One region of the Streptococcus sp. OMI870 genome, then DNA from elsewhere that is predicted to be linked to it. Evidence: predicted binding sites of a transcription regulator. Region 1 holds the regulator's gene; the other holds the start of a gene.
What was found. The regulator HrcA, encoded in region 1, represses chaperone genes, less so after heat shock. The targets are predictions, from matches to a motif close to TTAGCACTCNNNNNNNNNGAGTGCTAA.

Region 1 (7,816 bases):
AAAATACCACTGGTGGTGGAGTGGGCTACCTGCTCGGTTGGTTTCTGGTTTGGTTACTGCCAACACGAGATGAAATAGACCAGCATTCTTTCCGAGTGGGGACGAGAGTATCTGGCTTTCGGATGGGTCTTGCTTTCTTGATCGACTTTGTGATGGTATCGATTCTCTACGCATTGATTGGGGGTTTAGGGACGATTCCTTATGTAGCGGTTTTGGCTCTTTACTTTAGCTTGCTTCCTTTGTGGCGGGGCAAAACCTTGGGAATGGCTTTGTTGAAATGTCGCTTGCATTTTGATAAGCAAAGATGGCTTCGCACCATTTGGAGGGGGATTCTAGTGGCGGGCTATTTCTACTTGATACCCCAAGGATTGTTCTATTTGATTTCACTCTTGAATCAGGATTTGACGAAAAATTCTCTCTTAACCTTATCCATGATCTTGTTGCTCTTCTTTGTGCTTTTATTGTACCTCATTCTCACTTTTGCCATCATCTTGCTCAGTCGTCGCTTTCCGTTTGACCGCCTGGCTGGAGCAACATATGAAAGTACGGTGCGCGTGAAGAAAGAGTTCTTAAGAGATGAAACTGAATAGTCGATAGAGAGGTTGGATGTAGATCCAGCCTTTATTTTTTAGATACGCGGAAAATATCCGAACGTTCCCAGTTGAGAAGGGCGATTTTAAGGGGATTATGCTACAATGAAAGCAAATAGATAGAATGGAGCAGTGAAATGAAAGCAATTATTACAGTCGTCGGAAAAGACCACAAAGGAATCGTAGCGGGTGTCGCAACAAAAATAGCAGAATTGGGACTTAATATTGATGATATCTCTCAAACGGTATTGGATGAGTACTTCACCATGATGGCAGTCGTGACATCGGATGAGAAAAAAGATTTCACCCAGCTTCGTTCAGAATTAGAAGAATTTGGTCAGTCTCTTCATGTCAAAATCAATATCCAGAGCGCAGCGATTTTTGATGCCATGCACAATTTGTAAGATAGGGGTGAGGATTTATGGACATTAAACAGGTAACAGAAACCATTGCTATGATTGAGGAGCAGAACTTTGATGTTCGAACCATCACCATGGGCATCTCCCTTCTGGATTGTATTGATCCAGATATTGATAAGGCGGCAGAAAAGGTCTACCAGAAGATTGTGACAAAGGCCAAGGACTTAGTAGCTGTTGGGGATGAGATTGCGGCAGAACTGGGAATTCCGATTGTGAATAAGCGGGTTTCAGTCACTCCGATTTCTATTATTGGGGCAGCAACCAATGCGACAGATTATGTGCCCTTTGCCAAGGCGTTGGATCGTGCGGCTAAAGAGATCGGAATTAACTTTATCGGTGGCTTCTCAGCCCTGGTTCAAAAAGGTTACCAAAAGGGGGATGAGATCCTGATCAATTCCATTCCTCGCGCCCTAGCAGAGACGGATTTTGTCTGCTCTTCGGTTAACATCGGTTCCACTAAGACAGGGATCAATATGACCGCTGTCCGAGACATGGGTCGTATTATTAAAGAAGCCTCCCAAGCGGATCCAATGGGACCAGGGAAACTGGTGGTCTTTGCCAATGCAGTAGAGGACAATCCTTTTATGGCGGGTGCCTTCCACGGTGTTGGTGAAGCGGATGTTGTCATCAACGTTGGGGTTTCCGGACCTGGTGTCGTCCAACGGGCGATTGAAAAAGTTCATGGTGCAAGCTTTGATGTCTTGGCTGAAACCGTTAAGAAGACAGCCTTCAAGATTACTCGTGTCGGGCAACTGGTTGGTCAAATGGCTAGTGAACGTCTCGGTGTTGAGTTTGGAATTGTGGATTTGTCTCTCGCGCCAACACCAGCTGTTGGGGATTCGGTTGCCCGTGTCCTTGAAGCCATGGGGCTTGAAGTAGTAGGAACCCACGGGACAACAGCAGCACTCGCTCTGCTCAATGACCAAGTGAAAAAAGGTGGTATCATGGCTTGTAACCAAGTCGGTGGTTTGTCAGGTGCCTTCATCCCGGTCTCAGAAGATGAGGGGATGATTGCGGCAGTCCAGTCAGGTCATATCAATCTGGAAAAATTGGAAGCCATGACAGCCATTTGCTCGGTCGGTCTGGATATGATTGCCATCCCAGCTGATACTCCAGCTACGACCATTGCGGCTATGATTGCCGATGAAGCAGCTATCGGAGTGATCAACCAAAAGACAACAGCCGTTCGGATCATTCCTTATGGAGAAGAAGGCGATATGTTAGAGCTTGGAGGACTTCTTGGCTCTGCTCCGGTAATGAAGGTCAACAAGGCTTCGTCAGCTGACTTTATTGTCCGTGGTGGTCAAATTCCGGCCCCGGTTCATAGCTTTAAAAACTAAGAGAAATCGAGTATAATAGAAGAAACGAATAGAAAAGTCTGTGATGATGAAACTCCAGACTTTTTTCTTACAAAAGGAGACAAGATGGCTAAAACAAGATTATTTGTGATTCGTCATGGGAGAACCATGTTTAATACCATCGGCCGTGCCCAAGGCTGGTCCGATACCCCTTTGACAGCAGAAGGAGAGAAAGGCATCCAGGCTCTAGGAATCGGCTTGCGTGAGTCTGGTTTAGAGTTTACTCGAGCCTACTCCAGTGATTCAGGTCGTGCCATTCAGACCATGGGGATCATTCTCGATGAATTGGGGTTGAAAGACCAGATCCCTTATCGCTTTGACAAACGGATTCGCGAATGGTCTTTTGGTAGTTTTGACGGCGCCTACGGTGGGGAACTCTTTCATGGTGTTGTACCGCGTGTGCTAGATGTAGAAGATTATAAGACCTTGAGCTTGAAAGACTTGGCGGAAGGGATCTGCCAGGTCGATACAGCTGGCTGGGCGGAACCTTGGGAAGTCTTGAAAGGACGGATCCTAGAAGGTTTTGAATCCATTGCCAAAGAAGTAGAAGAAAATGGTGGAGGCAATGCCTTGGTGGTCAGCCATAGTTGGACCATTCAGACCGTGGTCTGCTTAATTGAAGGTAAACCAAATCTCAATCTGCCTCTTTCAAACGGTAGTGTTACCCTTGTAGAATATGAAGATGGAGAATTGACGGTTAAGATTTTTGGAGATAGCAGTTACCGTGAAGTCGGTGAAGGCTTGCAAGAATCCTAGTCCATCCTGAAAGGCTGACCTTTTGGTCATGGCCTTTTCTTTCTCTCAAAACTTGTAAGAGCTTTCCTACTTTCTTTTTGCAAAAAATGATATAATGAAAGAGATACATACGGAGGTAATACAATGACAAAAACCAGATTATATATTGCTCGTCATGGAAAAACCATGTTTAATACCATCGGACGAGCACAGGGCTGGTCAGACACTCCGCTGACAGAAGCAGGAGAGCGTGGAATTAAAGAATTAGGACTTGGCCTTAAGGAAGCAGGTCTTTCTTTTAAGCAGGCTGTGTCGAGTGATTCTGGACGCACCATTCAAACCATGGGAATTGTTCTTCAGGAGCTTGGTTTGACAGGTCAGATTCCTTATCGCTATGATAAACGCATTCGTGAGTGGTGTTTTGGTAGCTTCGACGGTGCCTATGATGGCGAGCTCTTTATGGGGGTTTTACCCCGTGTTTTTAAGGTCGAGGATTTTCATCAGTTGAGCTTGATGGAGTTGGCAGAAGGGATTGTTGAAGTCGACACCACGGGTTGGGCTGAATCCTGGAGCGCCTTGAGTGGTCGGATCAAAGAAGGGTTTGAAGCTATCGCAAAAGAGGTGGAAGCAGCTGGTGGTGGCAATGCTATGGTGGTCAGTCATGGCATGACCATCAGTACCTTGATTTACCTGATTGATCCAAAAGCCTTTAAAGAATTGGTCTTAGATAATGGAAGTGTAACTGTTTTGGCTTATGAAGATGGAGCCTTTACTATCGAAAAAGTTGGGGATATGTCCTATCGTAAAGTTGGAGCAAAACTTCTAGAGGAAGGCCATGACGAATAAGTACAGACGCGCAAGAAAAAAACGCAAGAAATGGTGGCCCTATCTAGTGAGTTGCTTTCTTCTTGCGGCCCTTGGATCGGGGATTGGCGCCTATTTGGCGAAACCAAACCTGTTTTCAGGGCTCCAGTTTTGGAAGGCCAAAAAAACTGTCGTGACGACTCCGTCTTCTTCTAAGAAAAAGGAAGAAAAATCAGATCTGCCAGCCGTCTCGACAAAAGATTGGCAGTTGATCTTGGTCAATCGTGACAATGTGAAGCCTGAGCTGAACCCACAATTGACAGATGTGGATGCCATAAAAGTCGATAGTCGGATTGGAGATCCAACGCGTCAATTTTTGGAAGCAGCCCGAAAAATTGCCCCAGAAGAAACCTTGATATCGGGTTATCGGAGTGTAGCCGAACAAACCGAGCTCTATAATGAGCGTGTTGCTGAGTTAGAAGCGAGTGGTCTTTCACACGAAGAAGCTGAAAAACAGGTGCAGACTCAGGTGCAGGTCCCTGGTGCTAGTGAGCATCAGACAGGTCTTGCAATTGATATGAGCGTCGAAGCAGGTCAAAGTGATGAGTTAGGCTTGCAGCTGGCTGCCATTGCACCTCAATATGGTTTTGTTCTTCGCTATCCAGATGGCAAGAGCGATATTACAGGTGTGACTTTTGAGAATTGGCATTTCCGTTATGTTGGTGTAGAAAGTGCTCAGTATATGGCCAAACATCAGCTAGTATTAGAAGAATACATTCAATTACTGAAAAAGGCCGGAAAATAGTAGGACATACACTTTTCTAGGCCTTAAGAATGATTTTTAGCACTCTTGGAAAAAGAGTGCTAATTTTTTGGATTTTTTTCTTGACTTTCTCTTGAGAGGGTGTATAATAGAATCATAGTTTAGCACTCGGATGTGTAGAGTGCTAAAGATGAAAGAGAGGTGAGGTCATGGTTACAGAACGTCAAAATGAGATTCTCAATCTTGTCGTCGATATCTTTACCAAGACCCACGAACCGGTCGGTTCAAAAGCCCTGCAAGATGTCATTCAATCCAGTAGTGCCACCATCCGAAACGACATGGCTGCCCTCGAAAAGCAGGGCTTATTAGAAAAAGCCCACACTTCGAGTGGTCGAATGCCTAGCCGGGCTGGTTTTCAATATTTTGTTCAGAACTCGCTCGATCTGGAGCTGATTGATGAGCAAGATGTCTACCAGGTGGTGAAAGCCTTCGATTTCGAAGCCTTTAAGCTAGACGATATCTTGGATGCTACGGCTAAGTTACTAGCCCAGATGACGGGCTACACCGCAGTTATTCAGGATGTTGAGCCGACACGACAGCGCTTGACGGGTTTTGAGATTGTTCCCTTGTCCAACCACGATGCTTTGGCGGTATTGACCTTGGATGAATCAAAGCCTGTTACCGTACAATTTGCGATTCCAAAGAATTTCTTAACCAGTGACTTGGAAATCTTCCATCAGCTGGTTCAAGAACGCTTCATTGGAAATACGGTCTTGGATATCCACTACCGCTTGCGGACAGAGATTCCACAGATTGTCCAGCGCTATTTTAAGACGACAGACAATGTCTTGGATCTGTTTGATTACGTCTTCTCGCAACTGTTTCAAGAACTGGTCTTTGTAGAAGGAAAGGTTTCATCTTTAACCTACGCCGATCTTCAGACCTATCAGTTCTTGGATAATCCCCAACACGTAGCCTTGGAGTTGCGAGGGGGAATGCCAGAGGACCAAATGACCCAGATCCTGGTTGCGGAGTCCCAAGAGAAGGCTTTGAAAAATGTGACCGTGATTAGTCATAAATTCCTGGTTCCTTATCGTGGGATGGCCCTCATGCATGTGATTGGTCCCGTAGAGATGGATTACAGGCGTGTGATTAGCCTCGTCAATGTTATCGGACGGGTACTGGTCATGAAGTTAACGGACTACTACCGTTACCTCAACAGCAACCATTATGAAGTAAATTAAGACCAAATGAAAGGGGTGTATGCCTTGACAGAAGAAATCAAAAAAGAAGACGTGAAAGAAGAGGAAGTTGCCCAAACAACTGAAGAAGTTGTAGAGGAAAGCAAGCAACCTTCTGAATTAGAAGAAGCACAAGCGCGTGCCGAAGAATTTGAAAACAAATACCTTCGCGCTCATGCAGAAATGCAAAACATTCAGCGTCGTGCCAACGAAGAACGCCAACTTTTGCAACGCTATCGCAGCCAAGACTTGGCAAAAGCAATCTTGCCTTCGTTGGATAACTTAGAACGTGCCCTTGCCGTTGAAGGGTTGACAGATGATGTCAAAAAAGGACTAGAAATGGTGCAAGAAAGCTTGATTCATGCTCTGAAAGAAGAAGGGATCGAAGAAATTCCAGCCGACGGAGAATTTGACCATAATTACCACATGGCCATTCAAACCCTCCCAGCTGATGACGAACATCCAGCAGACACCATCGCACAAGTCTTCCAAAAAGGCTACAAACTCCACGACCGCATCCTACGCCCAGCAATGGTAGTTGTATACAACTAGGATACCTTGTCCGAAACGACACTAAACTATGAAAGAAAGATAAACAATGGTTCAGCTTCACCAATAGTACGCGAAGCGAACCAAAGGCGATACTCTTCGCCGTGGCGCTATTTGCACAAACTTTGAGACCTTAGGCTCAAAGTTTAGTCAAAGAGATTGACGAAGTCAAGCTCTGACGGCGTCGCCACTTAAGAAGAGTATCAAAAAGAAAAAAGAAGATAAATTTAAGGAGAAAAACATATGTCTAAAATTATCGGTATTGACTTAGGTACAACAAACTCAGCAGTTGCAGTTCTTGAAGGAACTGAATCAAAAATCATCGCAAACCCAGAAGGAAACCGCACAACCCCTTCTGTAGTTTCTTTCAAAAACGGTGAAATCATCGTTGGTGACGCTGCAAAACGTCAAGCAGTTACAAACCCAGATACAGTCATCTCTATCAAATCTAAGATGGGTACTTCTGAAAAAGTTTCTGCTAACGGGAAAGAATACACTCCACAAGAAATCTCAGCTATGATCCTTCAATACTTGAAAGGTTATGCTGAAGAATACCTTGGTGAAAAAGTAACGAAAGCAGTTATCACAGTTCCAGCTTACTTTAACGATGCTCAACGTCAAGCAACAAAAGACGCTGGTAAAATCGCTGGTCTTGAAGTAGAACGTATCGTCAACGAACCAACTGCAGCAGCTCTTGCTTACGGTTTGGACAAGACAGACAAAGAAGAAAAAATCTTGGTATTCGACCTTGGTGGTGGTACATTCGACGTATCTATCCTTGAATTGGGTGATGGTGTCTTTGATGTATTGGCAACTGCAGGGGATAACAAACTCGGTGGTGACGACTTTGACCAAAAAATCATCGACTACTTAGTAGCAGAATTCAAGAAAGAAAACGGCATCGACTTGTCAAACGACAAGATGGCTGTTCAACGTTTGAAAGATGCAGCTGAAAAAGCGAAGAAAGACCTTTCTGGTGTCACTTCAACACAAATCAGCTTGCCATTTATCACTGCTGGTGAAGCTGGACCTCTTCACTTGGAAATGACCTTGACTCGTGCTAAATTTGACGATTTGACTCGTGACCTCGTTGAACGTACAAAAACTCCAGTTCGCCAAGCCCTTTCAGATGCAGGTTTGAGCTTGTCAGAAATTGACGAAGTCATCCTTGTTGGTGGTTCAACTCGTATCCCTGCCGTTGTTGAAGCTGTTAAAGCTGAAACTGGTAAAGAACCAAACAAATCAGTGAACCCTGACGAAGTAGTGGCTATGGGTGCTGCCATCCAAGGTGGTGTGATCACTGGTGATGTGAAAGACGTTGTCCTTCTTGACGTAACGCCATTGTCACTTGGTATCG
Region 2 (7,816 bases), on a different contig from region 1:
GACATCTGTGAAATACAACTCACTGTAGGCGGCCTGCCAAGGAAGGAAGTTACTCAAACGAATTTCTCCGCTGGTACGGATAATCAAATCCGGATCCCTTAGATCGCGTGGCAAACTTTCGGTATAGAGATGACCTGCAATCATCTCTTCAGTGATATCTTCAGGGCTCAAGTCAGCATCCAAGACTTCTTGCGCAATCTGCTTCACAGCCTGGGTAATTTCTGCACGTCCCCCGTAGTTGAGTGCGAAATTCAGGATCAGGCCCGTATTGAGCTGGGTCATCTCTTCTGCTCGTTCCAAAGCCTCTAGCGTTTCTTTGGGTAATTTCTTGGTATCACCGATCATTTGAATCTTGACATTATTGCGATGCAACTCGGGGACGAAGCGGTCATAAAACTCAACTGGCAAGTGCATGATAAACTTGACTTCATCTTCAGGGCGTGTCCAGTTTTCCGTCGAAAAGGCATAGACCGTCAAGACCTGAACACCCATATTTTTTGCTGCAATCGTCACTTCTTGGAGAGCTTCCATCCCCGCCTTATGACCGAAGACGCGCGGTTGCATCCGCTTTTTCGCCCAGCGACCATTGCCATCCATAATGATCCCAATGTGTTTCGGGACTTCTAAAGGTATCTCGATTTTTTCTTTTTTCTTAAAACGAAACATGTTTTTCTACCTATTTCAATATTTATCGCTTCATTATACCATAAATCCCCATAAAATAGGGACTCTGGCCTCTTTTTTGAACCAGCAGGACTTTCCTTCATCACATCGTCCTATTTGCCCACCAAAAAAGAGGCCCTTGCCTCTTCTTTGATGATTATTCTTCGATGGCTGAATCGGCATCTGAGCTAGCACCTTCTGTAGCAGTGGCTGAGATTCCTTCTGATACAGGAAGAACTGTTTTGATCGCTCCCAATTCAAAGGTCAGGTAGACACCATCAACATCCAAGACTACGGTCTTGCGGTCTGTGTCGACTTCATCGATGGTTCCGTACAAGCCACCAATCGTGATGACTTCATTTCCTTTTTGAAGTTTATTCAAACTTTCCATCCGTTTTTGGTACTGTTTCTTTTGGCTACGGCTCATGAAGTACATCAAACCGACCATAAGAACGAGCATAATTAGCAAACTTCCGCCTTGCATATGTTTCTCCTTTAATTTTCATATATGCTATACTATATCAAATTTCGTCCGTCTTTTCAAGTTTTCCCATCCTCTTCAAGTAAAATCAGAGTCCAGTCTCAAAGAGGAGGCAAGTTTTGCTGAAAAAGAAAAAAACCACGAAAAGTGGGCTACTGACTAGTCAATCGTAATGCCATACTTTTCATGATTCTCATCATACCAATCAATCAAGGCCAAGGCCGTTTGATAGGTAATATTTTTTATTTTACTCGTTCCCTTGGTCAAAGTTGCCAAGCTCATTTTGCTAATGTTGGTTTCAGTTGCAACACGGTAGCTTGTCAAGCGACCATCGACCATCAGCTGAACAACGGCTTCAACCTTTCTGTATTCGGGAGTCGAGTAGATATCAATTGTATTGTTCATCGTACTTCCATTCCTCATATTTTTTTCTTGTATAAATTATATACTTATTTTCTTTATTTATTAATAATTTTGCTCAAATTGGATTAATTTCACTAATTATTGATGTTTTTTTAGCCCAAATAGGGGGATTTTGGCCTTATCCGGCGAATAATTTCCCCTGGGTGGGAAGAAAAAATAAAGACTGCTATATTATAGCAGCCTCCATTTTTCACAAAGTGATCACTTCTTATCTACCTTATTTATCAATGTTTTCTTCTTTCTTTGTGTCTTTTTCTCTGATGACCAATTCTCCATCTTCCATATCTGCTAGCAAGTGTTTAGCATCAAGATTATCCAAGTGGAAATCTGTCACTTTATCTCGGATTTGTTGTTCAACCACACGACGGAGTGGACGAACACCCATAACTTCATCATATCCTTCTTCAGTCATGTATTCTTTGGCAGCATCGCTCACTGTCAAGTCGATATCTTTCTTAGCAAGAGTTTTGTTCACTTCTTCTAACATCAAGTCAACAATCTTAGAAAGGTCTTCCTTGCTCAAGTGTGAGAACTCGATCACGGCGTTGAAACGGTTCAAGAATTCCGGACGGAAGAATGGTTTTAAACGATCCAAGAGTTCTGGTTTGTCCGCATCTTCTGTCAAGTTCGCTTCGTAACCAAAGCCAGCATTTGAAGTAGCAATAATTACGGTATTCTTGAAATTAACAGTGTTTCCTTGACCGTCTGTCAAACGACCATCATCCAAGACTTGAAGAAGAAGGGTGATCACTTGAGGATCCGCCTTTTCAATCTCGTCAAGAAGGACGATAGAGTATGGATTACGACGGACGCGTTCTGTCAAGGTATTGTTGTTGTCATCGTAACCAACATAACCGGCAGTGGTACCGATCAATTTAGATACGGCTGTGCGGTCGCTGTATTCTGACATGTCCAAACGGATGATAGCATCTTTCGTTCCGAACATATCAAGGGCTAATTGTTTTGCCAACTCAGTCTTACCAACACCAGTAGGACCTACAAAGAGGAAGCTACCGATTGGGCGGTTTCCTTCGTCAAAGCCTGCACGGTTCCGACGGATCGCTTTTGAAACAGCTTCAACAGCCTTGTCTTGGCCAATAACTTTCGTTTGCAAACGGTGACCCATATCTTTCAATCGTTCGATATCGGTTGCACCCATTTGAGATACTGGAATACCAGTCATCCGTTCGACAGACTCAGCTACGTCATTGACAGTTGCAGTTACCTTGTGATCCTCTGTATGGTTAGCAATTTTCTTTTCAAGCTCTTCGATACGGACTTTTGCATTTAGAGCTGCTTCGTAATCTTCTTTAGCCGCAGCTTCTTCTTGTTTAGTTTTTTCCGCTTGAATTTCGTGCTCAACCGCATGGACATCTGTTACAGGGTGTTGAGCTGCCAAGTGAGCAGCTGTCACATCGACCAAGTCAATCGCCTTATCAGGCAAGCTACGTTGTGGAATGTATTGAACAGAATAATCAACGGCTGCTTTCAAGACTTCATCTGGCAAGACAACATTGTGGTGTTTTTCGTAAAGATCACGGATCCCTTGGAGAATCTTGAAAGTATCTTCAGCTGATGGAGCATTAACCTTGACTTCGTTGAAACGACGAGCAAGGGCCGCATTCTTCAAGATGGTGTTACGGTATTCATCTTGAGTAGTTGCACCAATGACTGTCAATTCACCACGAGAAAGAGCTGGTTTCAAGATATCCGCAAGACCTTTAGATCCTTGACCATCCCCTGTGCTACCCGCACCAAGGATTTGGTGAATTTCGTCAAAGAAAAGGATGACATTGCCCATCGCTTTGACTTCTTGGATCATATTTTGGATATTTTCTTCAAAGCTACCACGGTATTGCGTACCAGCTTCTAGACCAGAAATATCGATGGAGATGATTTCTTTGTTCTTGATGGCTGCTGGAACATCACCATTCACGATAGCTTGGGCCAAGCCTTCTACAACAGCTGTCTTACCAACACCTGCATCCCCTACAAGGACCGGATTGTTCTTGGTACGACGAGACAAGATTTCAGCTGTTTCTTGAATTTCTTTATTGCGTCCGATGACCGGATCCAATTTTCCTTCACGAGCTTCTTCAGTCAAGTTACGACCCAGCTTCGCAAGAATTCCATCTTGTTTCATGCCTTTGCCTTGTTGGTGTTGCACTGGCTCACTTCCTTCGGTTGGAAGTTGACCCGTTTGACGGTAAATAGCGAATTCTTCAGGTGTTACTTCACGACCATTGATCATGTAGCGACGGCTTTCAGAACGAAAACCACCCATATTTCCCATTAGTTGATTGAAAAGATCATCCATATTGTTAAAGTTGTTGTTCATAGTTATTACCTCGTTTTACATAATTTTAATTCATTCTTGAAAATGAGTAGCCGAATTGGCTACTTAACGTTTGTTTACATAATTTTATTTTTCTTTTAAATGAATAGCCTCGAGGGCTAAGATCTTATATTCCTTCTTTTATCAATTAGTTTTCTATATTTTGGAAATAGCATCTCACCATCTCCTTTCCACTATTGATCCTGTAAACTCTTGAGATTTTCCAACCTCTTTTTGTTTACATAAATTATTATAAAGCAAGATGATTTTTTTGTCAACAGTTTTTTACATAATTTTTTAAAAAAATTCCAAGCTAAAAAAACTGGAGGTTAGAATGTAGACAAACTGTATTATATCCAGCAACCTCAGTGATGCTAAAAAAATGATAAACACTGAGTTCGTTAGGCTCATTCAAACATACACTGAAACTTTCCGCCGTGAGAAAAGTGCTAGAAACACTGTTGTTTCTAGCACTCGGGAGTTTTGAGAGTAAAACAGTTCGGGGAACTGTTTTAGCCTGAGCCTAAAATTGAAAAGCGAAGGGGCTCAAAACGAATTGAACACGGGCTGCGGATTGTGTCAAAAGCATAAAATACATTAGTACTAAATCCAAGACACAGTAGCTGATTGAATTCTTCTCTCACCTTTTAGCTCGGAAGAATCCTAATCAGCCTTGTGGGGGCAGGACAACGAAGTAATTCCATACAAAAGTGCTTCTGTCCTGCTCCCTATTTTGACTTTATCCGCAGACGCCCTTTGTATCTTAATTTAGTCATGGAACTTCTTCGAAGTTCGCTGACGTCCGTACTCACCTAAAGAAAGTTTCTAAGATGACTTTGTCTTTAATCTGCTACACCCTTCCCAGGGTGTGTCTCCTGTTAAATCATGTATTCGACGCTATAGGTGGCGTCGGATAGAATCCGTGAAAGGAATTGTTTGGTTCGCTCTTCCTTTGGACTGTTGAAGAATTCATGGGGTTCGTTTTCTTCGATGATGTGTCCACCATCCATAAAGATGACGTGGTTGGCTACATCACGCGCAAAGCTCATCTCATGGGTTACCACAACCATGGTCACTCCTTCTTGGGCTAGTTGCTTCATAACAGCTAGTACATCCCCGACCAACTCTGGGTCCAGCGCTGAGGTCGGCTCATCCAGCAAGATCACGTCGGGTTTTACTGCGATAGCACGTGCGATTCCGATCCGCTGCTGCTGACCCCCTGACAATTGAGAAGGATAGTAATCCTTATAAGCGAGGAGACCGACTTTTTCAAGGGCGGACTCTGCCCGTTGAAGAGCTTCTTCTTTTGGAATCTTGCGGGCTACAATCAGGCCTTCCAAGATATTTTCAAGGGCTGTTTTATTGGCAAAGAGATTGTAATGCTGGAAGACAAAGGCTGTCTTTTGGCGGATTTCTAGAATTTCTTTTTTACTGAGCTTTGAGAGGTCATACTCTTTTCCACCCAAAGTCAAACGGCCTGTATCCGCCTTTTCCAAGTGATTAAGGCAGCGAAGGAAGGTTGTTTTTCCTGATCCAGATGGACCCAAAATAACGACGACATCCCCTTGGTTGACCTTGAGATTAACATCTACCAGGACTTGGTGGTCCTTAAATTTTTTCGATACGTGTTCTACTTCTAACATCTTTTCAATTCTCCTTCTTCTATGCGAGTGTCAGGCGTTTTTCTAAGCGATTGAATCCCCACTGAATCACCCCACAAATGACAATATAAAGAATAAAAATCACGAGATAGGATTCAAAATATTGATAGCCATAAGAGGCTTCGACCTTGGCAATGGCAGTGATATCCTTGATGGTCATGACAAAGACAAGGGAAGTTCCTTTGACCAAGTTGATGACCAGGTTACATAGATTGGGCAGGGCTGCACGTAGGGCTTGGGGAAAAACAATGCGGATATAGGCTTGGCGATTGGTCAAACCGATGGCTTGCGCTGCTTCTAGTTGACCCTTATCCACCGTCAGAATAGCTGACCGGAGAATTTCAGCTAGACTTCCTGTTGTCATCAAGCTAAAGATGATAAAGGCATAGTAAATGGGATTGATCTCAAAGACATTAAAGTGACTGCCCATGCTCTTAAAAAAGCTATTTAAGAGACTAGGAAAGAGACTATAAAAGAAGAGAATCAAGAGGATCGGAGGCGTCGCCCGGATAAATGCCAAGTAAACCACTGAGAAACTGCGAACCCCTTTGACCTTATAGATCTGACCGAGCGCCAAAAAGAGGGCTGGAAAAAAACTCAAGAGGATGGATACGACCATGATCAGAAGGGTTACTGGAACACCACCCAAGGTGGCTAGAAATGTTTTACTAATAAAATTGAAATCCATAAGCTACCTTTCTGTTACGCTGAGTCGTTTTTCAAGGAATTGAGCGGAGAAGGAGATCACAAGGGCAATGCCCCAGTAAATCACTGCTACGGCTGTATAAGTCTCAAGGGAATAATTTCCGAGATTGCGGCTGATCAAGTTATTTCCTGCTCCCATGATATCGATAAAGCCAATAGTATAAGCCAAAGCGGCGTCGCGCATGAGGTTCAAGATAGCCGTCGTCATATTTGGAAGAGCCACGCGAAAGGCTTGGGGAAGGACAATCCGCCAAATGGTTTGAGCTGGCGTCAAGCCGATACTCAAGCCAGCCTCCATCTGACCTTTAGGAATGGCCAAATAGGCTGCCTTAAAGACCTCAGAAATCATCGCGGCAAAGAGAAGAAACATGGCAACCAGGACAAAGACAAACTTGGACCAGTGGTCAATGTCAATGCCCAACCACCAGTTCAAAAATTGGGGCAGTCCATAAAAGACCAAAAAGAGCAAGACAATTGGAGGGGTACAACGCAAGGTAAAGACATAGCCTTTTGCCAGACCTGCTCCTACCTTATCTTCTGATACTTGTGCCCAGGTCAAAACCAAGCCAAAAGCAGAACCGAGAAGCGTCGTTAACACCATCAAAGCTAGGGTCGCCGGTAGGGCCTGGACCAAGGTTGGAAGAAATGACCAGACCTTGGAAATGTCGTATGAGACCATGTTTCTTTTCCTTTCTGTATCCGGATAGAAATAAGGAAGCTGGGGCAATACGCACCCAGTTCCATCTTATTTCTCTTTATCTACATAACTGAAGACATCTTCACCGAAATATTTTTCGGATAGTTTGGCAAGCGTTCCATCTTTTTCCAATTCTTTGATAGCCTTGCTGTAGGCTTCCGCAAATTTTTCGTTTTTCTTATCCTTATGGATCAATGGATAAGTTGGAATTCCTTTGTAGGCAAACCAGCTGAGTTTGTCTGCATATTGGTGGTAAGAACCATCTTTATCTGTGACAGCTTTTTCAAAGGAAAGTTTGATGTCAAAGAAGGCATCGTAACGACCTTCAAGTACCCAAGCATAAGCATCTGCGACTTTGAACGATTCGGCAGCTGTTAATTCGATTGGTTGGTCCTTATGCTTTTCATTGTATTCTTTAATAACATTCCATTGGGCATTTTGTGGTGAAATTGGGACCAATTTTCCTTTTTCTTTCGCAAAGTCATCGATGTTCTTGTATTTATCCGCATCTTCTTTTCGTACGGTAAATCCGATGATACTTGCTCCGATTGGTTCTTTTGGAATGATAAATTTCTTGGCGCGTTCTTCGGTATACCAAGCTCCTTTGGTTCCGATATCATACTTACCAGATTCTAGACCGATCAAAAGGTCGTCATCACTTGTTCCAGTGTACTCAAACTTGTAGTCTGGTAATTTTTCGTCAATGGCTTTGAGCACAGCTACTTCATAGCCATCTGATTCTCCTTTTTCATCAACGAAATCATACGGCACATAGTTTTGCGTGTGGGCTACTTTCAAGGTTGTTACTTTATTAGATCCTGTTAATCCTTTGCTGTCGTTTGCGTGGTTCA

Region 2: QM968_RS07950 (ATP-dependent Clp protease ATP-binding subunit) is a predicted target of HrcA. The motif match lies at 3,999-4,025, and genes of this name have one in related genera.

The regions. Positions count from the first base shown of each region.
Region 1 is NZ_JASHGM010000008.1:11,368-19,183, forward strand. It holds gene QM968_RS10215 (VanZ family protein) at 1-590, shown strand, start outside; gene QM968_RS10220 (ACT domain-containing protein) at 728-994, shown strand; gene QM968_RS10225 (PFL family protein) at 1,012-2,349, shown strand; gene QM968_RS10230 (histidine phosphatase family protein) at 2,434-3,123, shown strand; gene QM968_RS10235 (histidine phosphatase family protein) at 3,247-3,948, shown strand; gene QM968_RS10240 (M15 family metallopeptidase) at 3,938-4,711, shown strand; gene hrcA (heat-inducible transcriptional repressor HrcA) at 4,879-5,913, shown strand; gene grpE (nucleotide exchange factor GrpE) at 5,920-6,462, shown strand; gene dnaK (molecular chaperone DnaK) at 6,703-7,816, shown strand, end outside.
Region 2 is NZ_JASHGM010000004.1:112,317-120,132, reverse strand. It holds gene QM968_RS07965 (isoprenyl transferase) at 1-666, opposite strand, end outside; gene yajC (preprotein translocase subunit YajC) at 821-1,147, opposite strand; gene QM968_RS07955 (hypothetical protein) at 1,304-1,549, opposite strand; gene QM968_RS07950 (ATP-dependent Clp protease ATP-binding subunit) at 1,785-3,905, opposite strand; gene QM968_RS07945 (amino acid ABC transporter ATP-binding protein) at 4,781-5,545, opposite strand; gene QM968_RS07940 (amino acid ABC transporter permease) at 5,565-6,251, opposite strand; gene QM968_RS07935 (amino acid ABC transporter permease) at 6,255-6,947, opposite strand; gene QM968_RS07930 (transporter substrate-binding domain-containing protein) at 7,014-7,816, opposite strand, start outside.